DNA from 3 places in the Streptomyces sp. NPDC007863 genome. Region 3 is predicted to be linked to each of the others. Evidence: riboswitches for the same ligand, from Rfam matches in the RefSeq annotation. Region 3 holds a riboswitch; each other region holds the start of a gene.

Region 1 (10,069 bases), on a different contig from region 3:
GCCGGATCGATCCCGAGCTGCTCTTCGACCGGGTCGTCCCGGAGGACGAGATCGTCGGGCAGATGTCGATCGAGGACGTCCTCTACGCCGACGAGGACGGCCACGCGCACCCGCACGCCGCCTACGACACCGTCTCCCTGGCCACCGCCGCGCCGCTGCATCCGCGGCGCCTGATGGCCTTCCTCGACTCGCGCCCCGAGGGGCTGTACCGCCTCAAGGGCTTCGTGGACTTCGGCGTCGCCGACCCCGAGCACCGCTATCTGGTGCACGCCGTCGGCCGCTTCCTGCGGTTCTACCCGGAACCCTGGCCGGCCGGGGAGGAGCGGCTCTCGCAGCTCGTCCTGATCGGCTCGGGCGTCGACGCGGCCGCCCTGCGCAAGGAACTCGCCGCCTGTGAGCAGGACGGGTCCGGGGACGCCCCGGACGAGCACAGCATGTGGGGCGTCCTGCGGTACGTCCCCCAGGGCGACGAGCCGCCCGCGGAGGACCGGCCCTAGCTAGCCCGCCGTCACCTCCGCCGGTGCCAGGCCGACCGTCGTCAGGTAGGCGCCGAGGGTCGGGTCGGCGTGGCTGCCGGCCCAGCCCACGTAGCCGTCCGGGCGGATGAGGAAGACGCCCGGGCCGTACGGGGCGTAGGCCGCCAGTCCGGCCGTGCGGACGGACGGGGGGAGGTGCGGCGGCGGGGCGGTGGCGCCGATCGTCAGCAGGGTGAAGTGCGGGCCCCGGAAGAGGTCGAAGAGGCGCGCCCCGTCGTGCGGGCCGTCCGGGGCGCGGTCGCCCGCGCGCAGGGTGTCCCCGGGCGTCTGCGGGCGGGTGTCCACCGCGAGTGCCGAGTCCCGGTAGCCGAGGCCGAGCTGCTGGACGTCCTTGCCCCGCCGGGTGGCCTCGCCGTCGGCGGTCGCCCTGTGGAGGCGGGTGCTGAGGCCGAGGACCTCCGCCGCCACCGGGCGGCGCTCCGCCTCGTACGAGTCGAGGAGCGCGGCCGGCGCGCCGTGGAGCAGGACCTGGGCGAGTTTCCAGCCGAGGTTGTACGCGTCCTGGACGCCGGTGTTGAGGCCCTGGCCGCCGGCGGGGGAGTGGACGTGGGCCGCGTCGCCCGCCAGGAAGACGCGGCCTTCCCGGAAGCGGTCCGCCAGGGCCGCCCGGGCGCGGTAGTCCGAGGCCCACGGCACGTCCGTGATCTCGTCCGCCGTCAGCGGCGTGCGGGCGGTGAGGAGGGCGCGGACGCCTTCCGGGGTGGTGTCCACGCCGGCGGCGGCGTCCTCGAAGGTGGCGGCGAGCTGGAAGAGACCGTCACCTCCCGGCAGCGGGCAGAGCGCCACGCCGCCGTCCGGGGCCCGCCAGACGTGCCAGTGGTCCCGGTCGGCCACCGCGCCGGCGGAGATCCGCACATCGGCGACGAGCATCGGGCGCGGGTCGACGGTCTCGCCGGACATCCCGATCCCGAGGGCCCTGCGGACGGTGGAGCGGCCGCCGTCGGCGCCGACCAGATATCCGGCCCTGATCGTCCCGCCGTCGGCCAGCCCCACCGTCACGCCGTCCTCGTCCTGGTCGAACCCGGACAGCTCGGCACCGAACCGGACGGCGCCGCCGAGCTCGGTCAGGCGGGCGTACAGCAGCTCCTGGGTGCGGGACTGCGGGATCAGCAGGGTGTTCGCGTACGGCACCTGCTCGGTGGGCTCGGAGCGCTCGATCATGTCCCACTCGCCGCGCCGCTCGGTGCCCTCCCAGGCCAGCATCCTGGGGTACGAGGCCCCCGCCGCCAGTACCCCGGGCAGCACGCCGAGGTCGTCCAGGACCTCCTGGCTGCGGGGCTGGAGCCCCTTGCCGCGCGAGCCGGGGAAGAGTCCGCCGGCCCGCTCCAGGAGGAGCGCCCGGACGCCCCGGCGGGCGAGGTCGAGGGCGAGCACCAGCCCCGTCGGGCCCGCTCCCGCGATGACGACGTCCGTGTCCCTGTGGCTGTGCCTGTCCGCTGCCATGGGTGACCGCCTCCGTTCCTTAACGCCGTTAAACGGTGTTACGTCAAGGATGACCTTAACGACGTTAAGGAGTCAAGGGGATACCGTGACGGTGTGGCGACCAAGAAGACGAGCAAGCTGGAACCCGGCCAGGTGGCGGAGACCGCCCTGCGGCTGCTGAACGAGCGCGGCCTGGAGGGGCTCACGCTTCGCGCGATCGCCCAGGAGCTCCACGTCCAGGCCCCGGCCCTGTACTGGCACTTCAAGAACAAGCAGGCCCTGCTCGACGAGATGGCGACCGTCATGTACCGGCGGATGGTCGCCGACCCGGACGCCCGGCCGGCCGCCGGGCAGAGCTGGCAGGACCTCATGCTCACCGCCAACCGGGGGCTGCGCGCCGGACTGCTGCGCTACCGCGACGGCGCCAAGGTCTACAGCGGCGCCCGCTTCACCGGCACCGACCACGCCCAGGACATGGAGCGCCAGCTCGGCGCCCTCGTCGACGCCGGGTTCTCGCTGCGCGAGGCGGTGCGGGCCAGCACGACGGCGTACATGTACACGCTCGGCTTCGTCACCGAGGAGCAGGGCACCGAGTCCCAGCCCGGCGAGCCCCGGGAGGGCTTCGACGTCGAGGAACGCGCCCGGCGCCTCGCCGACTACCCCCTGGCCGCCGCGGCCGGCGCCGAGATCTTCGCCGGCTACGACGAGCGCTTCGAGGAGGGGCTGCGGCTGATCGTCGCCGGGGTCGAGACGCTGTACGCCCCCGGCGCCGCCCGCACCTGACCCGGCCCTGGGCCCGACCTCTTCCGGGCCCGGGCACGACGAAGCCCCCGCTCCGTCCGGAGCGGGGGCTTCGTCGCGTACCGGGGCGTGCGGCGGGCCCTAGCTCGCCGGGCCCGCCACCACGTCGACCTGCTGCGGCAGCGGGGTGCCCGAGCCGTCGCGGCGCGGGTCCGCCTCCGGCAGCTCGACCGGTGTGCCGTTCTTCTGCGCGGCGCGGGCCGGCAGGGCGCCCGCCCAGGCCAGGACCAGGGCGTCCTCGCCCTTCAGGAAGCGCTGGCAGCGCACGCCGCCGGTCGCCCGGCCCTTGCGCGGGTACTGGTCGAAGGGGGTCAGCTTCGCCGAGGTCGCGGCGGAGCCGTCCAGGGTGCCGGTCGAGCCCGCCACCGTGAAGACGGCCGCGTCCGCCGCCGGGTCCACCGCCGCGAAGGACAGCACCTCCGCGCCGGCCGCCAGCTTGATGCCCGCCATGCCGCCGGCCGGGCGGCCCTGCGGCCGCACCTGGGAGGCCGGGTAGCGCAGCAGCTGCGCGTCCGAGGTGATGAAGACCAGGTCCTCCTCGCCCGTCCGCAGCTCGCTCGCGCCGACGATCCGGTCGCCGTCCTTGAGGGTGATGACCTCCAGCTCGTCCTTGTTCGCCGGATAGTCGGGCACCACCCGCTTGACCACGCCCTGGAGGGTGCCGAGCGCCAGACCGGGGGAGGCCTCGTCCAGGGTGGTCAGGCAGATCACCGTCTCGTCCGCCTCCAGGGACAGGAACTCGCCCATCGGCGCCCCGCCCGCCAGGTTCGGCGCCGCGACCGTGTCGGGCAGCTGCGGCAGGTCGATGACCGCGATCCGCAGCAGGCGGCCCGTCGAGGTCACCGCGCCCACGTCGCCGCGCTGGGTGGCCGCCACCGACGAGACGATCACGTCGTGCTTGGCCCGCTTGGCGTCCGGGTCGGCCGGCGGCAGCTCCGCCGAGACCGTCCGGGCCAGCAGGCCGGTCGAGGAGAGCAGCACCCGGCACGGGTCGTCCGCGACCTCCAGCGGCACGGCCGCCACCGGGGCGCCCGCCGACTCCAGGAGGACCGTGCGCCGGTCGGTGGCGAACTTCTTCGCGACCGCGGCCAGCTCGGCCGAGACCAGCTTGCGCAGCTCGGAGTCGGAGTCCAGGATCCCGGTCAGCTCGTCGATCTCGCCGGTGAGCCGGTCGCGCTCGGTCTCCAGCTCCAGGCGGTCGAACTTGGTGAGCCGGCGCAGCGGGGTGTCCAGGATGTACTGGGTCTGGACCTCGCTCAGCGAGAAGCGCTCCATCAGGCGCTCCTTGGCCTGCGCGGAGTTCTCGCTCTCCCGGATGAGCCGGATGACCTCGTCGATGTCGAGGAGGGCGACGAGCAGGCCCTCGACCAGGTGGAGCCGGTCGCGCTTCCTGCCGCGGCGGTACTCGGAGCGGCGGCGGACCACCTCGAAGCGGTGGTCGAGGTAGACCTCCAGGAGCTCCTTGAGGCCCAGGGTGAGCGGCTGACCGTCCACCAGGGCCACGTTGTTGATGCCGAAGGACTCCTCCATCGGCGTCAGCTTGTAGAGCTGCTCCAGGACGGCCTCGGGCACGAAGCCGTTCTTGATCTCGATGACCAGACGGAGCCCGTGGGCCCGGTCGGTGAGGTCCTTGACGTCGGCGATGCCCTGGAGCTTCTTCGAGCCGACCAGGTCCTTGATCTTGGAGATGACCTTCTCGGGGCCGACCGTGAAGGGCAGTTCGGTGACGACGATGCCCTTGCGGCGGGCGGTCACCGTCTCCACCGAGGTGGTGGCGCGGATCTTGAAGGTGCCGCGGCCCGTCTCGTACGCGTCCCGGATGCCGTTCAGGCCGACGATCCGGCCGCCGGTCGGCAGGTCGGGACCGGGCACGAAGCGCATCAGCGCGTCCAGGTCCGCGTTCGGGTAGCGGATCAGGTGGCGGGCGGCCGCCACGACCTCGCCGAGGTTGTGCGGGGGCATGTTGGTGGCCATGCCGACCGCGATGCCCGAGGCGCCGTTCACCAGCAGGTTCGGATACGCGGCGGGGAGCGCGACCGGCTCCCGCTCCTGGCCGTCGTAGTTGGGCGCGAAGTCGACCGTGTCCTCGTCGATGGACTCGGTCATCAGCAGGGCGGCCGGGGCCATCCGCGACTCGGTGTACCGCATGGCGGCCGGCGGGTCGTCGTTGCCCAGCGATCCGAAGTTGCCGTGGCCGTCGACCAGCGGCACGCGCATGGAGAAGGGCTGCGCCATGCGCACCATGGCGTCGTAGATCGAGGCGTCGCCGTGCGGGTGCAGCTTGCCCATCACCTCGCCGACCACGCGGGCGCACTTGACGAACCCGCGGTCGGGGCGCAGGCCCATCTCGTTCATCTGGTAGACGATGCGCCGCTGGACCGGCTTCATGCCGTCGCGGGCGTCGGGCAGGGCGCGCGAGTAGATGACCGAGTAGGCGTACTCGAGGAAGGAGCCCTGCATCTCGTCGACGACGTCGATGTCGAGGATCCTCTCCTCGTACGCGTCGTCCGGCGGCGGTGTCTTCGTGCTGCGGCGGGCCATCGCGGCTGCGGCTCCTTCTCCGACAAAGCTTGATCTGACGCGGACCATTGTGGACCGTGCCACCGACAACGCGGACCGCGACCCGGACGAGGGACATCGGAGGACTCCGGGAACTTCGCCAGGTGTCGGCGCGCTTGCATACAGTGGCAGGACTTTTCCAGATCGCGATCGAAGGGATGTACATGCCCATGGGTCACACGGCCACGGCCGAGGCCGGCTCCGGCGGCCTGACAGCGACCGAGCACCGGCTGGCGAACGGCCTGCGGGTGGTCCTCTCCGAGGACCACCTGACCCCGGTCGCCGCGGTCTGCCTCTGGTACGACGTCGGTTCGCGCCACGAGGTCGAGGGCCGCACGGGCCTCGCCCACCTCTTCGAGCACCTGATGTTCCAGGGCTCGAAGCAGGTGCACGGCAACGGCCACTTCGAACTCGTCCAGGGCGCCGGCGGCTCGCTCAACGGCACGACCAGCTTCGAGCGCACCAACTACTTCGAGACGATGCCCACCCACCAGCTGGAGCTCGCGCTCTGGCTGGAGGCGGACCGGATGGGCTCGCTGCTCGCCGCCCTCGACGACGAGTCGATGGAGAACCAGCGGGACGTCGTGAAGAACGAGCGCCGCCAGCGGTACGACAACGTGCCGTACGGCACCGCCTTCGAGAGGCTCACCGCTCTCGCGTACCCCGAGGGCCACCCGTACCACCACACCCCCATCGGTTCGATGGCGGACCTGGACGCGGCCACCCTGGAGGACGCGCGGACCTTCTTCCGCACGTACTACGCGCCCAACAACGCGGTCCTGTCGGTGGTCGGCGACATCGACCCCGAGCAGACGCTCGCCTGGGTCGAGAAGTACTTCGGCTCCATCCCCGGCCACGACGGCAAGCAGGCCCCGCGCGACGGCGCCCTGCCCGACGTCATGGGCGGGCAGCTGCGCGAGGTCGTCGTCGAGGACGTCCCGGCCCGCGCCCTGATGGCCGCCTACCGGCTGCCGGAGGACGGCACGCGCGCGTGCGACGCGGCCGACCTCGCCCTCACCGTGCTCGGCGGCGGCGAGTCCTCCCGGCTGCACAACCGCCTGGTCCGCCGCGACCGCACCGCGGTCGCCGCCGGCTTCGGCCTGCTGCGGCTCGCCGGCGCCCCCTCGCTCGGCTGGCTGGACGTCAAGACCTCCGGCGGCGTCGAGGTCCCCGCCATCGAGGCGGCCGTCGACGAGGAGCTCGCCCGCTTCGCGGCCGAGGGCCCGACCGCCGAGGAGATGGAGCGCGCCCAGGCCCAGCTGGAGCGCGAATGGCTCGACCGGCTCGGCACGGTGGCCGGCCGCGCCGACGAACTGTGCCGCTTCGCCGTGCTGTTCGGCGACCCGCAGCTCGCCCTGACCGCGGTCGACCGCGTCCTCGCCGTCACCGCCGACGAGGTGCGCGAGGTGGCCGCGGCCCGGCTGCGCCCCGACAACCGCGCGGTGCTGGTCTACGAGCCGGTGTCCACCGACGGCACCGACGACAGCGCCGACGGCGACGACGAGGAAGGAGCGGACCGATGACCGACGCCGCCACGTCCCTGACCAGCATGGAGTTCCACCCGCAGCCGAAGGCCGGCACGGCCAGGCCCTGGGCCTTCCCGGCCCCCGAGCGCGGCGCGCTCGACAACGGCCTGACGGTGCTCCGCTGCCACCGCCCCGGCCAGCAGGTCGTGGCCGTCGAGATCTTCCTCGACGCGCCGCTGGACGCCGAGCCCGAGGGCCTCGACGGCGTCGCCACGATCATGGCGCGCGCCCTCTCCGAGGGGACCACCGAGCGCGGCGCCGAGGAGTTCGCGGCCGAGCTGGAGCGCTGTGGCGCCACGCTCGACGCGCACGCGGACCACCCCGGCGTCCGGGTCTCCCTGGAGGTCCCGGTCTCCCGGCTCACCAAGGCGCTCGGTCTGGTCGCCGAGGCGCTGATCTCCCCGGCCTTCGACCCCGACGAGGTCAAGCGCCTGGTGGACAACCGGCTCGACGAGATCCCGCACGAGGCCGCCAACCCGAGCCGCCGGGCAGCGAAGCAGCTCTACAAGGAGCTCTTCCCGGCCACGACCCGGATGTCCCGGCCCCGCCAGGGCACCGAGGAGACGGTGAAGGCCATCGACGCCGCCGCCGTCCGCGCCTTCTACGACGCGCACCTGCGGCCCGCCGCCGCCACCGCGGTCGTCGTCGGCGACCTCACCGGCGTCGACCTCGACAAGGTGCTCGCCGAGACCCTGGGCGGCTGGACCGGCAAGCCGGCCGCGCCTCGTCCGATGGCGCCGATCACCGCCGACGACACCGGACGGGTCGTCATCGTCGACCGCCCCGGGGCGGTCCAGACCCAGCTGCTGATCGGCCGGATCGGCCCGGACCGCCACGACTCCGTGTGGGCCGCGCAGGTCCTCGGCGTCTACTGCCTCGGCGGCACCCTGACGTCCCGTCTGGACGCCGTCCTGCGCGAGGAGAAGGGGTACACGTACGGCGTGCGCGCCTTCGGGCAGGTGCTCCGCTCGGACGGCGAGGGGCACGGCGCCTCGATGCTCGCGATCAGCGGCTCGGTCGACACCCCCAACACCGGTCCGGCCCTCGGCGACCTGTGGCAGGTGCTCCGCACCCTGGCGGAGGGCGGTCTGACCGACGCCGAGCGGGACGTGGCGGTGCAGAACCTGGTGGGCGTGGCCCCGCTCAAGTACGAGACGGCCGCGTCGGTCGCCGCGACCCTCTCCGACCAGGTGGAGCAGCACCTCCCGGACGACTACCAGGCCCGGCTGTACGCGCGGCTCGCCGAGACCGGCACGGTCGAGGCCACGGCCGCCGTCGTCAGCGCCTTCCCGGTGGACCGGCTCGTCACGGTCCTGGTGGGCGACGCGTCGCAGATCGAGGAGCCCGTGCGGGCCCTCGGCATCGGCGACGTGACCGTGGTGAGCTGACCCGTGGTGAGCTGACCCTGGGGTGAGTCGACCCGTGGTGAGTTGACCGGTCGTCAACCCCGGGCGGAGGTCTCCGGCGCGTAGAAGCGCCGGAGACCTCCGCTTTGTCCGTTACGGCGTCAAAGATGATTGTATGCCCTGTGGCATGTCTTACAAATGAGCGTGTCTGTTTGGCGATCGACATCCGTCCGGCCTAGCGTCGATCCGTCTGTCCGACCCGACGTACGCGCCGCACCCGCGGCAACCGGACAGACATCGCCGAGTCCCCGTCAGGCGCGAGCCTGGGGAGCCGGGGACCCACGCAGTCCCTGGGGTGAATCGGACGCCTTCGCCACGCGGAGGGGCCCGTAGGAGACCTTCCTGCTCCGAACCCGTCAGCTAACCCGGTAGGCGAGAAGGAAGGAAAGGAACCGTCTTGGCGTTCACCCGTGCCACCGGGAAGCATCGTGGTGCGAGCCGACTGGCTCGCCGCAGCGCCGGCATCGCCGGCGTGGCCGCCCTCGCGACCACCGGCGTCGTCGGCACCCTGGCCTCCCCGGCGCTCGCCGCCGACACGGACGACCGTTCCCCCGAGGACACCGGCCTCACCCAGGTGATCGCCGACGAGTCCATCGCCGACCAGGTCAGCGCGCAGGCCGCCGCCCAGGAGCGCGAGGCCACCGAGGCCGAGGCCCGGGCCAAGGCGCGCGCCGAGGCGAAGCGCAAGGCCGAGGCCCGCGCCCAGGAGATCCGCGAGGCCAAGGAGCGCGCCGCCCGTGAGGCCGAGCGCCGCCGGCTCGCCTCCTTCAACCTCCCGGTCGCCGGCTCGTACGTCTCCACCGGCTACAAGACCGGCGGCTCGCTCTGGTCCTCCGGCAGCCACTCCGGCGTCGACTTCCACGCCTCCTACGGCAGCTCGGTCGTCTCCGTCGGCTCCGGCACCGTCGTCGAGGCCGGCTGGGGCGGCGCGTACGGCAACAACATCGTGATCCGGATGAACGACGGCACGTACACCCAGTACGGCCACCTGTCGTCCATCGGCGTCTACGTCGGCCAGAGCGTCGAGCCCGGCCAGCAGATAGGCGTCTCCGGCTCGACCGGCAACTCCACCGGCCCGCACCTCCACTTCGAGGCCCGGACCACCGCCGAGTACGGCTCCGACATCAACCCCGTCGCGTACCTCCGCGCCCGCGGCGTCAGCCTCTGACGCTTCGCGGCCCCCGCTGCACCGAAAGCCCCGGCTCCCGCGAGCCGGGGCCTTTTCGCGCCCTGCCGGGCGCTGCGGAGCTCCGGATCCGGAGGGATTCCGCCGCGAACCGGACGAATTCCGAGGGGGCATCGGAATTTCCGGCGCCCTGCAATAGAGTCGCGTGAACGGCGCTGCTCGAATTCGGTGCGCGCGGAGCGAATACGGAGGTCGGACATGCGGGTTCCCGCGCAATCGGTATGCACGGCGATCCGGGACGACATCGTCTCGGGGATCTTCGAGCGCGGCAGCCGGCTGACCGAGGAACAGCTCGCCCGCCGTTACGGCGTCTCCCGCGTCCCGGTCCGCGAGGCGCTGCGCACCCTGGAGTCCGAGGGCTTCGTCGTCAGCCGCCGGCACGCGGGCGCCCATGTCGCCGAGCCCACCGACCAGGAGGCCTCCGACCTCCTCGACGTACGGGCGCTGCTCGAACCGCTCGCCGCCGCCCGGGCCGCCCAGCGGCGCACCGACGCCCACCTCAAGGTGCTGCGGGGCCTGGTCAGGCTGGGGCAGGAGCGGGCGCGGCGGGGGCAGGGCGAGGATCTGCGGGCGCTCGGCGGCTGGTTCCACGAGACGCTCGCCCAGGCCTCGGGCTCCCCGGCGCTCGCCGCG
Region 2 (10,069 bases), on a different contig from region 3:
AGAGACCCCGGTAGGTGACGTCGACCTTGGAGACGGTGAAGCCGTAGCGCTCGGAGTCGGGGAGGACGGCGAGCGGGTCGCCGTCGGGGTGGACGTCCCGGATGGTGCCGCACTCCACGCACACCAGGTGCTGGTGGGCGTGGCGGGCGTTGGGGTCGTACCGCTTCGCGCGGCCGTCGGTGGAGAGCTCCACCACCTCGCCGAGGGTGACCAGTTCGCCGAGCGTGTTGTAGACGGTCGCCCGGGCGATCTCGGGAAGTCGCTCCACGGCGCGTGCGTGCACCTCGTCGGCGGTGAGGTGCACGTGCTCGCCGTCGAGGACCTCCGCGACGACACGCCGCTGCGACGTCATCCGCCAGCCTCGGGCGCGCAGCCGCTCCAGCAGGTCACTCATAGGGGCTACCTGTTTCCTTCTCGGCGAAGGGGCGGGGCGCGAGGCGTCCTGCCCCCGGGCCCCGCACCTCCACTTTGGCGTTGTTCTTGACTTGGACTTCGTCCATTGTAGGATCAGTTTTGTTGATGGCCAAGGGACAGGAAGAGCTCATGTCTGAGAACCTCGATGCACACGGCGGAGACGCGAAGGCCGCGGGCGGCGGCTGCCCCGTCCCCCACGGGCAGCGCGCCTCGCACCCCACCCAGGGCGGCGGCAACCGCCAGTGGTGGCCGAACCGGCTGAACCTGCGGATCCTGGCCAAGAACCCGGCCGTGGGCAACCCGCTCGGCGAGGACTTCGACTACGCCGAGGCCTTCCAGGCGCTCGACCTCGCCGCCGTGAAGCAGGACATCGCCGAGGTCCTCACCACCTCGCAGGACTGGTGGCCGGCCGACTTCGGGCACTACGGCCCCTTCATGATCCGCATGGCCTGGCACAGCGCGGGCACCTACCGCATCAGCGACGGCCGCGGCGGCGCCGGCGCCGGCCAGCAGCGCTTCGCCCCGCTCAACAGCTGGCCGGACAACGGCAACCTCGACAAGGCCCGCCGTCTGCTGTGGCCCGTGAAGAAGAAGTACGGCCAGGCCCTCTCCTGGGCCGACCTCATGATCCTCACCGGCAACGTGGCCCTGGAGTCGATGGGCTTCGAGACCTTCGGCTTCGCCGGCGGCCGCGAGGACGTCTGGGAGGCCGACGAGGACGTCTACTGGGGCCCCGAGACCACCTGGCTCGGCGACGAGCGCTACTCCGGCGACCGCGAGCTGGAGGAGCCCCTCGGCGCGGTCCAGATGGGCCTCATCTACGTCAACCCCGAGGGCCCCAACGGCAACCCGGACCCGATCGCCGCGGCCCGCGACATCCGCGAGACCTTCCGCCGGATGGCGATGAACGACGAGGAGACCGTCGCCCTCATCGCCGGTGGCCACACCTTCGGCAAGGCGCACGGCGCCGGCCCCGCCGAGAACGTGGGCGCGGACCCGGAGGCGGCCCCGATCGAGGCGCAGGGCTTCGGCTGGGCGAGCAGCTACCGCTCCGGCAAGGGCGCCGACGCCATCACCTCCGGCCTGGAGGTCACCTGGACCACCACGCCCGCCCAGTGGGGCCACGACTTCTTCAAGCACCTCTTCGAGTACGACTACGAGCTGACCAAGAGCCCCGCGGGCGCCCACCAGTGGGTGGCCAAGGACGCCGAGGCGATCATCCCGGACGCGTACGACCCGGCGAAGAAGCACCTCCCCACCATGCTCACCACCGACCTGTCGCTCCGCTTCGACCCGGTCTACGAGCAGATCTCCCGCCGCTTCTACGAGCACCCGGAGCAGTTCGCCGACGCGTTCGCCCGCGCCTGGTACAAGCTGACCCACCGTGACATGGGCCCGGTCGTCCGCTACCTCGGCTCCGAGGTCCCCTCGGAGGAGCTCGCCTGGCAGGACCCGCTGCCGGCCCGCACCCAGGAGCCGGTCGACGCGGCGGACATCGCCTCCCTCAAGGAGAAGATCCTCGCCTCGGACCTGACGGTCGCCCAGCTGGTCGGCGCCGCCTGGGCCGCCGCCTCCTCCTTCCGCGGCAGCGACAAGCGCGGCGGCGCCAACGGCGGCCGCATCCGCCTGGAGCCGCAGCGCGGCTGGCAGGTCAACAACCCGGACGACCTCGCCCAGGTGCTGCGCGTCCTGGAGGGCGTCCAGGAGTCCTTCAACGCCGGCCGGACCGACGGCAAGCAGGTCTCCCTCGCCGACCTCGTGGTCCTCGCGGGCTCCGCGGCCGTCGAGAAGGCCGCCGCCGCCGCGGGCCGCACCGTCGAGGTGCCCTTCACCCCGGGCCGCGTGGACGCCTCCCAGGAGCAGACGGACGTCGAGTCCTTCGCCGCCCTGGAGCCGCAGGCGGACGGCTTCCGCAACTACCTCGGCAAGGGCGTCCGCCTCCCCGCCGAGTACCTGCTGGTCGACCGCGCCAACCTGCTCACGGTCAGCGCCCCCGAGCTCACCGTCCTCGTCGGCGGCCTGCGCGCCCTGGGCATCACCCAGCCGGGCACCTCGCTCGGTCTGCTCACCGCCACCCCCGGCACGCTGACGAACGACTTCTTCGTCAACCTGCTGGACCTGGGCACCACCTGGTCCCCGACCTCCGGCGACGCGAACACCTTCGAGGGCCGCGACGACGCGACCGGCGAGGTCAAGTGGACCGGCACCCGCGCCGACCTGGTCTTCGGCTCGAACTCGGAGCTCCGCGCCCTCGCCGAGGTCTACGCGAGCGACGACGCCCAGGACAAGTTCGTGACGGACTTCGTCGCCGCCTGGACCAAGGTCATGGACCTGGACCGCTTCGACGTCCGCTGACCCACCCCCGCCGGGGCGGCCGCCGTGAGCCGGCCGCCCCGCACCCCCCGCGCCCCCGTGACCCCGCCCCGGTCACGGGGGCGCACCCCTGTCCGGGGTCAGCGGGGGTCGAGCACGCCGAGCAGGTGGGTGACCGCCTCGGCGACCGCGACGCGGGCCGGGGTGAGGTACCGGCGCGGATCCACGTCGGCCGGGTGGGCGGCGAGGTGGCCGCGGACGGCGCCGGTGAAGGCCTTGTTGAGGTGCGTGGAGACGTTCACCTTCGTCATGCCGGCGGCCACGGCCCGCGCGAGCAGCGGGTCGGGGACGCCCGAGGAGCCGTGCAGGACGAGGGGGACGTCGACGGCGGCCCGGAGCCGGGCGACGAGGTCCAGGTCGAGGACGGCGTCCCGGGTGACCATCTGGTGGACGCTGCCGACGGCGACCGCGAGGGCGTCGACGCCGGTGGCGGCGACGAAGGCGCGGGCCTCGCCGGGGTCGGTGCGGACTCCGGGGTCGTGGGCGCCGCCCTTGCCGCCGACCTCGCCGAGCTCCCCCTCGACCCAGACGCCGTGCCGGTGGCAGAGGTCGACGACCTCCCGGGTGGTGGCCACGTTCTCCTGGTACGGGAGCCGCGCGGCGTCGAACATGACGGAGCCGAGGCCGAGCTCCACGGCCTCGCGCACGAGGTCCGGGTTCTCCGCGTGGTCGAGGTGGACGGCGACGGGCGTCTTGGCGGCGCGGGCCAGCGCGAGCGAGGCGAGCGCGACGGGTTCGAGGCCGCCGTGGTAGCGGACGGTGTTCTCGCTGATCTGGAGGACGACGGGCCGGTCGGCCCGCTCGGCGCCGGTGACGATGGCCTCGGCGTGCTCCAGCTGGAGGACGTTGAAGGCACCCACGCCGGTGCCGTCGGCGTGCGCCCGCCGGACGATCTCGTGGGTCGGGGTCAGTGGCATGGTCCTGCTCCGGGGACGAAGGGGTGGGTACGGGGCCGGCGGGCGGGCCGGGTCAGGCGCCGGTGTCCGCGAGGACGACGGAGCGGGTGAGGTTGCGCGGCCGGTCGGGGTCGAGGCCGCGGGCCTCGGCGACCGCGACGGCGAGGCGCTGCGCGAGGACCAGTTCGGCGAGCGGGTCGAGGCCGCGGGCCACGAGGGTGCCGCCGACCGCGCGGATCTCCTCGGCGAGGCCCCCGGGCAGCGGCCCGAAGCTCCAGGCGACGCGCCCGGGACCGGTGATGCTGATGGGCCCGTGGCGGTACTCCATCGCCGGGTACGCCTCCGTCCACGCACCGGCCGCCTCCCGCATCTTGAGCCCCGCCTCCTGGGCGAGGCCGTAGGTCCAGCCGGTGCCGAGGAAGGTGAACTGCCCGGCCTCGCGGACCGCCTTCTCCAGCGGCTCGACCAGGGCGAGTTCGGCGTCGTCGGCGGCCCGGGCGACGGTGCCCACGCCCTCGGGCAGCGCGCCCTCGGCCTCCAGGTGGGCGCGGAGGAGGGCGAGCGCGGTGGTGGCGAAGCGGGTCTGGACGACCGACTCCTCGTCGGCGAAGTCGAGGACGGCGACGGCGTCGGCCAGCTCCCTCACGGGGGTGGCCGGGTCTGCGGTGATCGCCCCGGTGGCGACGGTGCCGGAGAGCCGGGCGAGGACGGCGAGCACCTCGCTGGTGGTGCCGGAGCGGGTGAGGGCGACGACCCGGTCGTAGCGGCGGCCGAAGGGGAAGCGGGAGGCGGCGAAGGCGTCGGTCTCGCCGTGGCCGCCGGCCTCGCGCAGGTCGGCGTAGGCCTGCGCCATGAACCAGGAGGTGCCGCAGCCGATCACGGCCACGCGCTCGCCGCGCCGGGGCAGGGCGTCCACGTGCCGCGGCAGCGTGCGGGCGGCTTCGCGCCAGGCCTCGGGCTGGGTGGCGATCTCGGCGGTGGTACGGGAGGGGGTCATGCGCACTCCTTGCACGGAAGTGACAGAGTCAATGCGTGAAGATGCTCGGAACGCTTCTCATTCAAGCAGAATCACTCATCCGGCTGCCAGGTACCGGCGCCCGGTCGACGTAGGATCGGAGCCGTACCCACGGGAGGATCGGTCTGGCATGTCCAAGCACGAGCGGTGGAACGCGCTCCTGGAACTCCTGGCGTCCGCCGGAAAGGTGGAGGTCGAGGAGGCGGCGGCCACCCTGGACGTCTCCGCCGCCACGATCCGCCGCGACCTCGACGAACTGGCCGAGCAGCGCCTCCTCGTCCGCACGCGCGGCGGGGCGGTCGCGCACGGCGTCTCGTACGAGCTGCCGCTGCGCTACAAGTCGGGCCGGCACGCCGCCGAGAAGGCCCGGATCGCCGCGGCCGCGGCCGAGCTCATCGCCCCCGGCGAGGTCGTCGGCCTGAACGGCGGGACGACGACCACCGAGGTCGCGCGGGCGCTCGCGCTGCGCTTCGCGGGCGAGCGCGCCGAGACCGGAACCCCGACCACCGCCTCCGGCCCGGCCCTGACGGTGGTCACCAACGCGCTGAACATCGCCGCCGAGCTGGCGGTGCGCCCGCAGATCAAGATCGTGACGACCGGCGGGGTGGCGCGCCCGCAGACGTACGAACTGGTGGGCCCGCTCGCCGCCGGGGTCCTGGGCGAGGTCGTCCTCGACACGGTGGTGCTCGGGGTGGACGGGATCGACCCGGAGCTCGGGGCGATGGCCCACCAGGAGGAGGAGGCGAGCATCAGCCGACTCTTCGCGGAGCGCGCGAGCCGGGTCGTGGTGGTGACCGACGCGTCGAAGCTGGGGCGGCGCGCCTTCGCCCGCATCTGCGGCCTGGACCGGGTCGACCTGCTGGTGACCGACACCGGGATCGACGCCGGGACGGCGGACCGGCTCACGGAGGCCGGCGTCCGCGTCCACACGGTCTGACGGGCCCTCGTCACCGCGCGGAGCGGGGCGTCCGACACCCTATTGGTCGGACCTCATACCCATCCCGCACTGGTCCGACCAGGATGAACAGGCCCGACCCGGCTGTTCACCAAGCCCTTGCCGCACGGGTGTACACCTTTGCGAACCGCTCCCCCATCATGTCCCCGACGTGCCGCGAGGGCACACCGTGACAGGAGGGGCGGGCATGCTTCCCATCAGCCGCAGGGGGTTCGTCGGGATCGGCGCGGGACTCGGCGCCGGACTCGTCACCGGGGCCGCGCCGCCCACCGCGACGGCCTCGGACGCCACGACGGCCTCGGCCGCCGCGCGGGCCGCGACCGGCACCCTCACCGACGTCCGGCACGTCGTGGTCCTCATGCAGGAGAACCGCAGCTTCGACCACTACTTCGGCACGCTCCGCGGGGTCCGCGGCTTCGGCGACCGGGCGGCGGGCAACATCCCCGGCGGCTGGAGCACCTTCCAGCAGCCCAACTGGGGAGGCAGGCAGTTCCCGTGGAAGCTCGCCGACACCCCGCCGGCCGGCGGTGTCGACGGCGAGACCCTCGCCCAGTGCAACGGCGACCTGCCGCACAGCTGGACCTCGCAGCACGCCGCCTGGAACAAGGGCCGGCTCGACAACTGGGTGACCGGCGTCGGCAACACCCGCACCCTCGGCCACCTGGACCGCGCCTCCATCCCCTTCCACCACGCCCTCGCCGACCACTACACGGTCTGCGACGCCTACTTCTGCTCCGCGCTCAGCGCCACGGGCCCCAACCGCACCTTCCTGTGGAGCGGACGGATCGACGGCTCCAGCAAGGACGGCGGCGAGGAGTCGGGGCTGACCTGGGAGACGTACGCGGAGGCGCTGCAGCGGGCCGGGGTGAGCTGGAAGGTCTACCAGAACGCCCAGGACAACTACGGCGACAACGGCCTCGCGTACTTCAGGAAGTTCACCGACGCCCGGCCCGGCGACCCGCTGTACGACCGGGGCATGGCCTCGGTCCCGAAGGTCACCGGCTCGACCCCGGACGACATCGCCGCCGCGATCCGCGCGGACGTCGTCGCCGGCACGCTGCCGCAGGTGTCGTGGGTGGTGGCGAACGAGGCGTTCTCCGAGCACCCGTACGCGCCGCCCGGCGACGGCGCCCACTTCGTCGACCTCGTCTACCGCGCCCTGACGGCGGACCCCGAGGTCTTCGACTCCACGGTGATGATCCTCAACTACGACGAGAACGACGGCTTCTTCGACCACGTGCCGCCGCCGGTCGCCCCGCCCGGGACCCCCGGCGAGTACCTCGACGGCGTCCCGATCGGCCTCGGCTTCCGGGTCCCGATGCTGGTCATGTCGCCGTGGACGCGGGGCGGCTGGGTCAGCTCCGAGGTCTTCGACCACACCTCCGTGCTGCGCTTCCTGGAGACCTGGACCGCCGCCCTCGGCACTCCGGCGGCCTGCCCGAACATCAGCGCCTGGCGCCGGAAGGTCACCGGCGACCTGACCGGCGTCTTCGACTTCGCCCGCCCGGTGTACGGGGTCCCCGCCGGCCTGCCGTCGACGGCGAAGGTCATCGGCATGGACACCTGCGCCCCGCTGCCCAACCCCGCCCCGCAGAACAACGCCCTGCCCGCCCAGGAGCCCGGAACCCGGCCCGCGCGGGCGCTCCCCTACCAGCCGAACGGCAACCTGGACCGCTTCGAGTTCGGCGCCGCCGGCAAGATCCTCGCCTGGTTCTCCATGACCAACCAGGGCCCGCAGGCCCACCGCGCCGCCCACTTCTCGATCCACCCGCACCAGCACCGCGACACCGCCGCGTGGCAGTACACGGTCGACCCGGGCACCACGGCCACCGACTACTTCAACATCGGGCTCGGCTCGGGCTCGGGGAAGTACGACATCTCGATGATGGGCCCGAACCGCTTCCTGCGCCGCTTCATCGGCGACGCCTCGAAGGCGGGCAAGGCGATCGAGGTGGCGGCGCGGTACGCCACGGAGCCGGGCACCGGCAAGACGGCGGTCTGGTTCCGGATGACCAACGCCTCCGGCGGCCCGGTCACCTTCACCGTCCGCTCCAACGCCTACCGGACGGACGGCCCGTGGACGTACACCGTCGCGGCGAACTCCTCGCGGGAGGACTTCTTCAACGCCGTGGCGTACGCGGACGGCTGGTACGACTTCACGATCCTGGCCGACATCGACGGCACCTGGTCGCGCCGCTACACCGGTCACATCGAGACGGGCGCGCCGAGCGTCACGGGCTGACGGCCCGGCGGGCCCTCACCTCCCGGCCAGGGACGCGCGCCGGATGGTGGCGTCGAGGAGCGCGAGCGCGTCCTCGGCGGTACGGCCCGGCGCGCGGTTCCAGGGGCCGATGAGCCCGTGCCACCCCCGGGACCGCAGCTCGGTCATGATCCAGGCGCCGGACTCGTTCATGGTGGCCGCGCTGCCGTGGCCGAGCCGGTGGGCGGCGAGCAGGGCGCCACAGAGACAGCGGGCGCCACGCGCGTCGCGCAGCTTGTACGGGGTGTTCTGCCAGCCCCACTCGGTCAGCACCCGGCGCGCGTACGCCAGGTGGACCGAGGGGCGCACGTCGGCCCGGCCGATCCTGCGCCAGACGTGCAGCCGGTCCGGGAGGACGGCCCCGACGCGGCCCGGCAGCGGGCGCTCGGCGGGCGGGGACGGGGGCAGCGCGTCGAGCGCGCCCAGGGCGTCGGCGACCAGCCGGTCCACGGGGACGGAGAGGAGGGCCCGCCAGGCCTCGGGGGCGGCGCCCTCGTAGAGGCGGGCCGCCTCGCGGTCGAGGGCGTCGAGGGCGTCGGGGGTGTCGGGGATGTCGAAGGCGTCGGGGTCGAGGGCGTCGGCGTCGACCAGCAGGGCGAGGGGTGACATTCCCCCATAATTAGCCACATATGTCTGCTTTGCGCGTTATGCGCCACCCGTTCCGCACTCAAGTCGGCGCACAATTCCCCTAAAGGCGCCAGTCGCCCTATTCGGACATTGCGCACCCCGTGACGTGACTCACTCGCCGCGATCCACAGGCGGCCCCTCGTCCGTCACCACCCGTGCGGGACAAGGGATTCGGGAACGGTCGCCGAAACGGTAGATCTTGAATTCCGCGCGTTCGATCTTCGGTTTCGCTTTTCCGGTGCATTCACGTCTTGTTCCCCGCCGCATTTCTCGCCTACGGTCACCTCCATTCGGACGGACGCCTAATCCTGCCACCGCCCGAAAGACCTCCCATTGCACCCGACGGCAGGAGCGGGGGACCCACCACACCGCCGGTCCGGTAGCCCGGAGCGGCTCGGGGTGAAGCCGCGTGCGCGCGGCCGGACAGCTCCAGTCCGAACCCGACAGCTCACCTCGCAGGCGCCGGAGAGGAAACCGTCATGCCCGCTCACGGCAAGCACCGCCGCCCCCGACGCCGCCCCGTCTCCCGAGGTCTCGCCTTCGCCGGAACCGGCGGCGTGGCCCTCGCCCTGCCCCTGGTCGTGCCCGCCACGGCCGGCGCCGAGCCCGTCGCGCAGCCGGCGGCTCCGACCGCCGCCGTGGCCGCCCCGGCCGCCCTGGCCGCCGCGCCCGCGAAGGCGCCCGCCGCCCCCGCCACTCGCGCGTACACCGTCGTGAAGGGCGACTCCCTTTCCCTGATCGCCCACCGAAAGGGAATTCAGGGCGGCTGGAAGTCGCTTTACCAGGCGAACAAGGAGGCCGTGGGTGACAATCCGTCACTCATTCACCCGGGCCTCGAACTGACGATTCGTCGGGATTCCGCGAAGCCCGCCGCGCAGACCGCCCCGAAGACCTCCGCGAAGAACGGCGACAAGCCGGCCGCGAAGCCCGCGAAGTCCGCCTCCGCCGGTTCCGCCGAACGGGCGAGCCGGTCCTCCGCCCGTGCCGCGGTCCCGGCCGTCCAGGCCCGGCCGGCCGCCGCGAAGGCCGCGCCCGCCGCCGCCGTCCAGTACGCCGACAACCTCGACGGCTGGATCCGCGAGTCGCTCGACGTCATGGCCCGGTACGGCATCCCCGGCTCGTACGACGGCATCCTCCGCAACGTGCTGCGCGAGTCCTCCGGCAACCCCCGCGCCGTCAACCTCTGGGACTCCAACGCCGCGAAGGGCACCCCCTCCAAGGGCCTGCTCCAGGTGATCGACCCGACCTTCGCCGCGTACCACGTGCCGGGCACCTCGCTCGACCCGTACGACCCCGTCGCGAACATCACCGCCGCCTGCAACTACGCGGCCGACCGGTACGGCTCCATCGACAACGTCAACGGCGCCTACTGATCCGACCCGTTCACGGCCGCCGCGAAGTGGCCGGTGAACCACTCCGTCGCCAGCGCCGCCACCTCCTCCAGGGCCCCCGGCTCCTCGAAGAGGTGACCGGCGCCCGGCACGACCTCCAGGCGGCTCTCGCAGCGCAGCAGTTCCCCGGCCCGCCGG
Region 3 (10,069 bases):
CGGGGATCCGGCTCACGTGCAGGTCGAGGGTGCCGTCCGCGCGGGGGGCGTTGCCGAGCGAGTACGTGCGCCACACCCGCGGGACCCGGAGCGAGCTGACGCCGGCGTACTGGCCGGGGAGGAAGGGGTACGGCCGCCGGGGCCGGAGGGTCAGGACGGCGAGGTCCTCGCCGTGGAGCCGGTGGCCGACGACGTCCGCGTCCCACCAGGCGGGCTCACCGGTGCGGGCGGCTTCGTCCGCGCCCCGCAGCATCAGCTCCGCGACGTGGCCGTACGCCTCCGACCACGCCTTCTCCGCCTCGATCGTCCACGTCGAGCCCGCGGCGTGCGCGAAGGCGGCGAGCAGGCTCTCGCCGACGGCCGCGTACAGGGCGGGGGTGGCGAGGTACTTCCGGTGGTCGCGGCCGAGCCGCTCCAGATAGGCGTCCAGGCCCGGATCGTCGAGCCCGGTCACCACGTGCGTGAGGGCGGCGAACAGCCGGTCGCGCTGCGGGACCATGTCCTCGGGGAAGAGCGCGCGCACGCCGGGGTTGCGCCAGAAGAGATGCGAGTAGAAGTACGTGACAGCGTGTTCGGCCCGTCTCTCGACGACCGCGAACGTGCTTCTGAGCAAGGCGAGGTCCACGCGGGAAATGTAGGGCACGGCCCGTCACGGCGTGATCACCGGCCGGTGATCACGTCAGGTCGGCCGGAGGGGCGCGCCGGACCGGACGGTACGGTCGGGGAGTGAGTGAAGGACCCGCCCCGACGCCCGGTACGCCCCGCGAGCCCCGTACGACCGGAAACCCCGGAACACCCGAAACGCCCGGAGGGGCGGGAGCGGCCGCCGCGCCCGGCGCCTCCGAGGGTGCCCGCGCGGCCGGAGCCCCGGGCGGCTGCCCCGTGTCGGGCGCGGCGGGAAGCGCCGGCGACGGGCCCGTACCGGAGGGCGCGGGGAGCGTCGGCGACGGCCCCGCGGCGGCCGCGGGAAGCGTCGGCGACGGGCCCGTACCCGCCTTGTTCAGCTGGGAGTTCGCCGCCGATCCGTACCCGGCGTACGCCTGGCTGCGGGAGCACGCGCCCGTGCGGCGGACCACCCTGCCGAGCGGGGTCGAGGCCTGGCTGGTGACGCGGTACGCGGACGCCCGGCAGGCGCTCGCCGACCAGCGCCTGTCGAAGAACCCGGTGCACCACGCCGAGCCGGGCAAGACCGGCATTCCGGGCGAGCGCAGCGCCGGGCTCATGACCCATCTCCTCAACATCGACCCGCCGGACCACACCCGGCTGCGCCGGCTGGTGTCGAAGGCGTTCACCCCGCGCCGGGTCGCCGCCTTCGCGCCGCGCGTGCAGGAGCTCACCGACCGGCTCATCGACGACTTCGCGGCGCGGGGGAGCGCGGACCTCATCCACGAGTTCGCCTTCCCGCTGCCCATCTACGCCATCTGCGACATGCTCGGCGTGCCCGCCGAGGACCAGGACGACTTCCGGGACTGGGCCGGGATGATGATCCGGCACGGCGGCGGCCCGCGCGGCGGCGTCGCGCGGTCGGTGAAGAAGATCCGGGGGTACCTCGCCGAGCTGATCCACCGGAAGCGGGAAGGCCTGCGGCAGGACGGCGAGGACGACCTCATCTCCGGGCTCATCCGGGCCTCCGACCACGGCGACCACCTCACCGAGGCCGAGGCCGTCGCCATGTGCTTCGTCCTCCTCTTCGCCGGCTTCGAGACGACCATCAACCTCATCGGCAACGGCACCTACGCCCTGCTGCGGAACCCGGAGCAGCGCGCCCTCCTCCAGGCCTCGCTCGCCGCCGGAGAGACCGGTCTCCTGGAGACCGGCGTCGAGGAGCTGCTGCGCTACGACGGGCCGGTCGAGCTGGCGACCTGGCGGTACGCGACCACCGCCCTGACGATCGGCGGGCAGCCGATCCCGGCCGGCGATCCGGTCCTCGTCGTGCTCGCCGCCGCCGACCGCGACCCGGACCGCTTCGGCGACCCGGACACCCTCGACCTCGCCCGCAGGGACAACCAGCACCTCGGGTACGGCCACGGCATCCACTACTGCCTGGGCGCACCGCTCGCGCGCCTGGAGGGGCAGACCGCGCTCGCCACCCTCCTGACCCGCCTGCCGGACCTGCGACTTGGGGTCGATCCCGACGAACTGCGGTGGCGCGGCGGACTCATCATGAGGGGATTGCGCACGCTTCCGGTGGAGTTCACCCCTTCCGCACCCCCGCACGGCGGGTGACGGCGTGTCAGAAATGTGATCTTCGCGTGATCGCGAAGCCATCGACTTGTGACGGACGTTCGAATGCGGCTACGTTCGCGCCAACGTTCGGCCCCACCCCGGCCGTCCCAGGCGTACCCGCCGTCACCGCCGTCACGCGAAAGGCCCCGACATGCTTTCCGGAAACGGACGACACCGTCGACCCCGTCAGGCTCCCGCGCTCGTCGTCACCGCCGGAGTGACCGGATCCGCCCTGGCGCTGCCGCTGCTCGCCACCGGTTCCGCCTCCGCCGCCGACGCGTCCACCTGGGACCGGGTCGCCGCCTGCGAGTCCGGCGGCCAGTGGAGCGCCAACTTCGGCAACGGCGCCTACGGCGGCCTCCAGATGACGCAGGAGGCGTGGGAGCGGCACGGTGGCCTCGCGTACGCGCCCAGCCCCGACCTCGCCAGCCGCGCCCAGCAGATCGCCGTCGCCGACGCGGCGCTCTCCTCCGGCAGCACCGCCTGGGACACCTGCGCCCCCATCGCCGGCCTGAAGAACGACGGCAGGCCCACGGGCGTGCAGCCGGGCCCCGCCGTCCAGCAGGAGGACGAGGGCGGCGTGGCGCCGGAGTCCAACCGGACCGGCGGCGCGACCGTCTCCACCCCGCCCGCCGAGGCGGAGAAGGCGGCGGAGGCGACGGAGAAGGCCCCGGAGGCCGGGAAGAGCACCACCACCCCGGCGACGCCGGCCACCCCCGCCACGCCGACGACCCCCGCCACCCCCGCCACGCCCGCGACCCCGCCCGCCACCGGCGCGGTCACGGCGCCGCCCGCGAGCGCCACCCCGGAGACGCCCGACGGCACCGCGCCGACGGCCCCGGACGCCTCCACGGGCGCGCCGGGCACCCCGGGCACGCCGGAGACGCCCGGCACCCCGGGTACGACCCCGGGCGCCCCGGAGACCCCCCTGGCGCCCACCACGCCGGTGACCCCGGGCGCGGAGGGCGCGGCTGACGCGCCGTCGGCGACGCAGGGCACGGGCAAGCACCGGGGCGAGGCCGCCCCGGAGGAAGGCGACGTAACGGACACCGAGCAGGAATCCGGACGTCATGCCGCAGCTGCGGACAAGCTCACCTCAACCCCCGTCAACTCGGACGCAAGCGACGCATACACCGTGCGGCCGGGTGACAGCCTGTCGGAGATTGCTCAGGAGAACGATCTCGTCGGCGGCTGGGACGCCCTCTATGACGCCAACCGCCAGACGGTCGGGGCCGATCCGGACCTCATCCTCCCTGGTCAGAGCCTTGAGCTGAAGGCCGCCTCCGCGGAGAAGTGAGGCCGTTTCAGGGGCGTATGTCCGATTTTGGGAAAGTGAGACATGGGTCTCTTCGTCCCAACTGGCGTGTCACGTCCGCAAAGTTTGCTTCCGTCAGGCCTCACCTGCACAAACGAGGTCTGATGGAGTGCAAGTAGGGGCGTTTTGTCCGACGTAAGCCTCTTTGAACTTCGAGCACCTGTGTGTCTACGGTCGTCACCGCTCGCCACCGCGGGCCCCGTCGACCGAAACGCCGAGTCCTGCCGTCGGCCGCCGGGAATGTCGTCGCGAAAGCGCCGTAGGCAGGAGTGGGGGACCCAAGGTTCGTGCCGGTCCCGGCCGTCGAGTCAGACGGACGGAACGACCGGCTAGGGGTGAAGCCGCACGCAAGGACGTGCGGCCGGGCGAACTCTTCAAGCCCGAACCCGACAGCTCACCTCACAGGCGTCGGTGAAGAGGAAACTCCATGCTGTTCTCCGGCACGGGCAAGCGTCGTCGTCCCTCCAAGGCCACCCGCGTCGTCGCCCTCGTCGGCGTCACCGGCGCGGCCGTCGCCGCCCCGCTGATGGCCGCCGGCACCGCTTCGGCCGCCACCGCCTCCGAGTGGGACCGCGTCGCCCAGTGCGAGTCCGGCGGCAACTGGTCGATCAACACGGGCAACGGCTACTACGGCGGCCTCCAGTTCTCGGCCTCCACCTGGGCCGCGTACGGCGGCACCGCCTACGCCCCCAGCGCCAACCAGGCCAGCAAGTCGCAGCAGATCGCCGTCGCCGAGAAGGTCCTCGCGGGCCAGGGCAAGGGCGCCTGGCCGAGCTGTGGCGTGGGCCTCTCCTCCGCCTCCTACGACGGTGGCGCCGCCGAGGCCGCCGCCCCGCAGCAGAGCGCCCCGAAGCAGAGCACCCAGCAGAGCGCCCCGAAGCGCACCACCGAGCAGCCCGCCAACCGCAGCGAGCAGCGCCAGGCCCCGAAGGCCCAGGCCGCCCCGCAGGCCGCCGCCAAGAAGACCGTCACCACCCCGACCGGCAAGAAGGTCAAGAAGGGCGACGGCGAGTACAAGGTCGTGGCCGGCGACACCCTCAGCAAGATCGCCCAGGCGCAGGGCGTCGAGGGCGGCTGGGCGAAGCTCTTCGAGCTCAACGAGGACGTCGTCGAGAACGCCGACCTGATCTACCCGGGCCAGCAGCTCCACCTGAAGTGAGCCCCGGGGCACCGGTGAGTCCGGCGGCTCACCGGCGCCCGGCGACCCTCCCGCGGTGACCACCCCGGTCCCGAGCCCTCTTCCCCCGTGGCTCGGGACCGGGGTTCTGCCGTTACCGTCCAGTAGATTCCGGGTCTTTCGTCCCCGACTGGATGCTCTTGGGTCCTTTTTCGTCCCAGGGGACGGGCGGTCGGCTGGCCGGAGCGCCGGAGCCGGTTAGGCTCTTGTCGCAAGGCGAACGAGACCTTGCGACCCATGCGTCACACCTAGCGTCACATCCCAGAAGGAGATGCTCGTGCCGTCCATCGACGTCGTCGTAGCCCGGGAAATCCTGGACTCCCGAGGCAACCCCACGGTCGAGGTCGAGGTCGGCCTCGACGACGGCAGCACCGGCCGTGCTGCCGTGCCGTCCGGTGCCTCCACCGGTGCGTTCGAGGCCCTGGAGCTCCGCGACGGTGACCAGAACCGCTACCTCGGCAAGGGTGTCGAGAAGGCCGTCCTCGCCGTCATCGAGCAGATCGGCCCGGAGCTCGTCGGCTACGACGCCACCGAGCAGCGCCTGATCGACCAGGCCATGTTCGACCTGGACGCCACCTCGGACAAGTCGTCGCTCGGCGCCAACGCCATCCTCGGCGTCTCCCTCGCCGTCGCGCACGCCGCCTCCGAGGCCAGCGACCTCCCGCTCTTCCGCTACCTCGGCGGACCGAACGCGCACCTGCTGCCCGTTCCGATGATGAACATCCTCAACGGTGGGTCGCACGCCGACTCCAACGTCGACATCCAGGAGTTCATGATCGCCCCGATCGGCGCGGAGTCCTTCTCCGAGGCCCTGCGCTGGGGCACCGAGGTCTACCACACCCTCAAGTCCGTCCTGAAGACCAAGGGCCTCTCCACCGGCCTCGGCGACGAGGGCGGCTTCGCCCCGAACCTCGGCTCCAACCGTGAGGCGCTCGACCTCATCCTGGAGGCCATCAAGCAGGCCGGCTACGTGCCCGGCAAGGACGTCGCCCTCGCCCTGGACGTCGCCGCCTCCGAGTTCTACAAGGACGGCAAGTACCTCTTCGAGGGCAAGGAGCGCTCCGCCGCCGAGATGACGGAGTACTACGAGGAGCTCGTCTCCGCGTACCCGCTCGTCTCCATCGAGGACCCGCTGTTCGAGGACGACTGGGCCGGCTGGAACGTCATCACCGAGAAGCTCGGCGACAAGGTCCAGCTCGTCGGTGACGACCTCTTCGTCACCAACCCCGAGCGCCTCGCCCGCGGCATCGAGGAGAAGTCCGCCAACGCCCTCCTGGTGAAGGTCAACCAGATCGGCTCGCTGACCGAGACCCTCGACGCCGTCGAGCTCGCCCAGCGCAACGGCTTCAAGTGCATGATGTCCCACCGCTCCGGCGAGACCGAGGACGTCACCATCGCCGACCTCGCCGTCGCCACCAACTGCGGCCAGATCAAGACCGGCGCCCCGGCCCGCTCCGAGCGCGTCGCCAAGTACAACCAGCTGCTGCGCATCGAGGAGATCCTCGACGACGCCGCCGTCTACGCCGGCCGCAGCGCCTTCCCGCGCTTCAAGGGCTGACCTGCCCGGCACCTGTGGTTACGTACGTCCCCGCACACGGTCCCGTACCGTGTGCGGGGACGTACGCGTGATCAGGGGAGGCGAGACGGCATGGCCGTGAAGAACGGGGACCGGTTCTCCACCGCGACCCGGATCAGGCTGCTCGGCGAGCAGACCGCGGCCCGTGTCTACCGCTCCCAGACCCGCCGCCAGGCCCGGCGCTCCCGGCTCACCGGCCGCGCCGCCTTCCTCGCCCTCGTGGTCTGCTCCCTCGTCGTCGCCCTCGCCTACCCGATAAGGAGCTACGTCTCCCAGCAGGGCGAGATCGAAGAACAGGAACGCAGGGCCGCCGAGGCGGCACAGCGGGTCGAGGAGCTGCGGGACGAGAAGGCCCGCCTCCAGGACCCGGCCTACGTCCGCCGCCTCGCCCGCGAGCACCTCCACTACGTGCTCCCCGGCGAGACCGGCTTCACCGTGAACGACCCCGGGGCGGCCGACCGCCCCCGCGCCGACCAGGGCACGGCCGACCGGCCCTGGTACGACAACCTCTGGGACGGCGTCGACGACGCCGACCGCAACTGAACCGACCCAGGATCCGAGACATGGACACGCCCCCTCCGCAGACCGAACGCACCGAGCCCACCGAGGCGGACGTCGCCGCCTTCGAAGCCCAGCTCGGCCGCCCGCCGCGCGGACTGCGCGCCATCGCCCACCGCTGCCCCTGCGGCAACCCGGACGTCGTCGAGACCGCGCCCCGGCTGCCCGACGGCACCCCCTTCCCGACCACGTACTACCTCACCTGCCCCCGGGCGGCCTCGGCCATCGGCACCCTGGAGGCCAACGGGGTCATGAAGGAGATGCAGGCCCGGCTCGCCACCGACCCCGAGCTCGCCGCCGCCTACCGCGCCGCGCACGAGGACTACATCGCCCGCCGCGACGCCATCGAGGTCCTGGAGGGCTTCCCCAGCGCCGGCGGCATGCCCGACCGCGTGAAGTGCCTGCACGTGCTCGTCGGCCACTCCCTCGTGGCGGGCCCCGGCGTGAACCCCTTCGGCGACGAGGCCCTCGCGATGCTCCCCGAGTGGTGGGCCAAGGGGCCGTGCGTGAATCCGTGCGCGGACGACCGCTCGGACGACAAGGAGTCCGTCAAGTGACCCGGGTCGCCGGAATCGACTGCGGCACCAACTCCATCCGCCTCCTCGTCGCCGATGTTCACCCGGACACCGGCGCGCTCGTCGAGCTGGACCGGCGGATGACGATCGTCCGGCTCGGCCAGGGCGTCGACAAGACCGGCCGGCTCGCCCCCGAGGCCCTGGAGCGGACCTTCGCCGCCTGCCGCGCGTACGCGACGGTCATCAAGGAGCTGGGCGCCGAGCGGATCCGCTTCGTCGCCACCTCCGCCTCCCGCGACGCCGAGAACCGGCAGGACTTCGTCGACGGGGTCGTGGCGATCCTGGGCGTCGAGCCCGAGGTCATCTCCGGCGACCAGGAGGCGGCCTTCTCCTTCACCGGCGCCACCGGCTCGCTGCCCGGCGACGACCGCCGCCTGGTCGTGGACATCGGCGGCGGCTCCACCGAGTTCGTCGTCGGCACGCGGGAGGTCGAGGCCGCCCGCTCCGTCGACATCGGCTGCGTCCGGCTCACCGAGCGGCACGTCCGCCACGACCCGGTGACCGCCGAGGAGGCCGAGGCGATCCGCGCCGACGTCCGCGCCGCCCTCGACCTCGCCGCCGGGACCGTGCCGATCGCCTCGGCCGCCACCCTCGTCGGCCTGGCCGGCTCGGTCACCACCGTCGCCGCCCTGGCGCTCGGGCTGCCGGAGTACGACTCCGGGAAGATCCACCACTCCCGGATCTCCGCCGCCCGGGTCGCCGAGGTCACCGGCATGCTGCTCGCCTCCACCCACGCCGAGCGGGCCGCGCTCCCCGTCATCCACCCCGGCCGGGTGGACGTCATCGTGGCCGGCGCGCTCGTCCTCCAGGAGATCGTCGAGCGGGTCGGAGCCGCCGAGGTCGTGGTCAGCGAGCACGACATCCTCGATGGGATTGCCCTATCCGTGGCATAGCGGGCAGCTATCGAGGCTCCGGCGACAGCCTGTCGGAGAAGCTTCGTGAAGTTCTTCACAAGGAAAAGGGCCCTGATGGCACCTAGGGGAGGTCTTCGGACCCTCCGAGGGGGCCCTCAGGGCCCTTTCGCAGGTGCGGAGGCCACTTCGCTCGAAGTTTCCATCGTGTGAACGCACCCGCTGGTTCAGCGTTAACGGGCGCTCTCCAGGCCAGTTCAGTAGGGGTGAACAACGTTCACCAGTGCATTCCGGTTCCTTTGCACGACCATGACCTGGATCACGTGGGCGGCGGAGTGTAGCAGAGTGCCCTCGGAAGCTTGTGAAGGGGCGCACGAGGTGACCCCCCCGAGTGGGTGGATACTCGATGGCATGAGCACCACGGAGCGTCCCAGGATCCTCATCGTAGGCGGCGGGTACGTTGGCCTGTACGCCGCGCGGCGCATCCTCAAGAAGATGCGTTACGCCGAGGCGACCGTCACGGTCGTCGACCCCCGGTCGTACATGACCTATCAGCCCTTCCTCCCCGAAGCCGCCGCCGGCAGCATCTCGCCGCGCCACGTCGTCGTCCCGCTGCGACGCGTCGTGCGCGGAGCCGAGGTGCTCACCGGCCGGGTCACCACCATCGACCAGGACCGCAAGGTCGCCACGATCGCGCCGCTCGTCGGCGAGGCGTACGAGCTGCCGTTCGACTACCTGGTCATCTCGATGGGTGCCGTCTCCCGCACCTTCCCGATCCCCGGCCTCGCCGAGCAGGGCATCGGCATGAAGGGCATCGAGGAGGCCATCGGTCTGCGCAACCACGTCCTCGAGCAGCTGGACAAGGCCGACTCGACCACCGACGAGGAGGTCCGCCGCAAGGCCCTGACCTTCGTCTTCGTCGGTGGCGGCTTCGCCGGCGCCGAGACGATCGGCGAGGTCGAGGACATGGCCCGCGACGCCGCGAAGTACTACCAGAACGTGTCGCGCGAGGACATGCGCTTCGTCCTGGTCGACGCCGCGGACAAGATCCTCCCCGAGGTGGGCCCCAAGCTCGGCCAGTACGGCAAGGAGCACCTGGAGAGCCGCGGCATCGAGATCTACCTGGAGACCTCCATGGACTCCTGCGTGGACGGCCACGTCGTGCTCAAGAACGGCCTCGAAGTCGACTCCAACACCATCGTGTGGACCGCCGGCGTCAAGCCCAACCCGGCGCTCGCCCGCTTCGGTCTGCCGCTCGGCCCCCGCGGCCACGTGGACTGCAACGAGAAGCTCCAGGTCAACGGCATGGACTACGTCTGGGCCGCGGGCGACAACGCCCAGGTCCCGGACATGGCCGCGATCAAGGCCGGCGTCCCGGCCGAGCGCGCCTGGTGCCCGCCGAACGCCCAGCACGCCCTGCGCCAGGCCAAGATCCTCGGTGACAACGTCGTGTCCGGCATGCGCGGCTTCCCGCAGAAGGAGTACAGCCACGCCAACAAGGGCGCCGTGGCCGGACTCGGTCTGCACAAGGGCGTCGCCATGATCGTCATGGGCAAGTTCAAGATCAAGCTCAAGGGCCGTCTCGCCTGGTACATGCACCGTGGCTACCACGGCATGGCGATGCCGACCTTCAACCGCAAGATCCGCGTCTTCGCCGACTGGACCCTCGGCATGTTCCTCAAGCGCGAGGTCGTCTCGCTCGGCGCCATGGAGACGCCGCGCGAGGAGTTCTACGAGGCCGCCAAGCCCGCCCCGGCCCCGGCCGCGGCCGCCCCGGCCCCGGAGAAGGCC

The links. A riboswitch is a leader RNA that binds a small molecule or an ion and turns the genes downstream of it on or off. The one in region 3 is predicted to bind cyclic di-AMP.
Positions count from the first base shown of each region.
Region 1: it holds a riboswitch for cyclic di-AMP, as region 3 does, so the genes downstream of both, ABZ621_RS25780 (M23 family metallopeptidase) here and ABZ621_RS23865 (transglycosylase family protein) in region 3, are expected to answer to the same signal.
Region 2: it holds a riboswitch for cyclic di-AMP, as region 3 does, so the genes downstream of both, ABZ621_RS26820 (LysM peptidoglycan-binding domain-containing protein) here and ABZ621_RS23865 (transglycosylase family protein) in region 3, are expected to answer to the same signal.

Region 1 is NZ_JBEYEI010000017.1:109,911-119,979, forward strand. It holds gene ABZ621_RS25750 (GTP-binding protein) at 1-497, shown strand, start outside; gene ABZ621_RS25755 (FAD-dependent monooxygenase) at 498-1,979, opposite strand; gene ABZ621_RS25760 (TetR/AcrR family transcriptional regulator C-terminal domain-containing protein) at 2,073-2,741, shown strand; gene ABZ621_RS25765 (DNA topoisomerase IV subunit A) at 2,841-5,300, opposite strand; gene ABZ621_RS25770 (pitrilysin family protein) at 5,489-6,841, shown strand; gene ABZ621_RS25775 (pitrilysin family protein) at 6,838-8,232, shown strand; cyclic di-AMP (ydaO/yuaA leader) riboswitch at 8,479-8,639, shown strand; gene ABZ621_RS25780 (M23 family metallopeptidase) at 8,648-9,418, shown strand; gene ABZ621_RS25785 (GntR family transcriptional regulator) at 9,635-10,069, shown strand, end outside.
Region 2 is NZ_JBEYEI010000018.1:131,032-141,100, reverse strand. It holds gene ABZ621_RS26855 (Fur family transcriptional regulator) at 1-394, opposite strand, end outside; gene ABZ621_RS26860 (hypothetical protein) at 1-14, shown strand, start outside; gene katG (catalase/peroxidase HPI) at 544-2,769, shown strand; gene ABZ621_RS26845 (class II fructose-bisphosphate aldolase) at 2,868-3,704, opposite strand; gene ABZ621_RS26840 (sugar isomerase) at 3,757-4,680, opposite strand; gene ABZ621_RS26835 (DeoR/GlpR family DNA-binding transcription regulator) at 4,829-5,635, shown strand; gene ABZ621_RS26830 (phosphocholine-specific phospholipase C) at 5,841-7,895, shown strand; gene ABZ621_RS26825 (hypothetical protein) at 7,911-8,522, opposite strand; cyclic di-AMP (ydaO/yuaA leader) riboswitch at 8,830-9,015, shown strand; gene ABZ621_RS26820 (LysM peptidoglycan-binding domain-containing protein) at 9,020-9,913, shown strand; gene ABZ621_RS26815 (phosphoribosyltransferase family protein) at 9,907-10,069, opposite strand, start outside.
Region 3 is NZ_JBEYEI010000015.1:171,924-181,992, forward strand. It holds gene ABZ621_RS23850 (globin domain-containing protein) at 1-625, opposite strand, end outside; gene ABZ621_RS23855 (cytochrome P450) at 997-2,226, shown strand; gene ABZ621_RS23860 (transglycosylase family protein) at 2,444-3,523, shown strand; cyclic di-AMP (ydaO/yuaA leader) riboswitch at 3,787-3,964, shown strand; gene ABZ621_RS23865 (transglycosylase family protein) at 3,969-4,700, shown strand; gene eno (phosphopyruvate hydratase) at 4,990-6,276, shown strand; gene ABZ621_RS23875 (septum formation initiator family protein) at 6,367-6,837, shown strand; gene ABZ621_RS23880 (DUF501 domain-containing protein) at 6,858-7,409, shown strand; gene ABZ621_RS23885 (Ppx/GppA phosphatase family protein) at 7,406-8,320, shown strand; gene ABZ621_RS23890 (NAD(P)/FAD-dependent oxidoreductase) at 8,690-10,069, shown strand, end outside.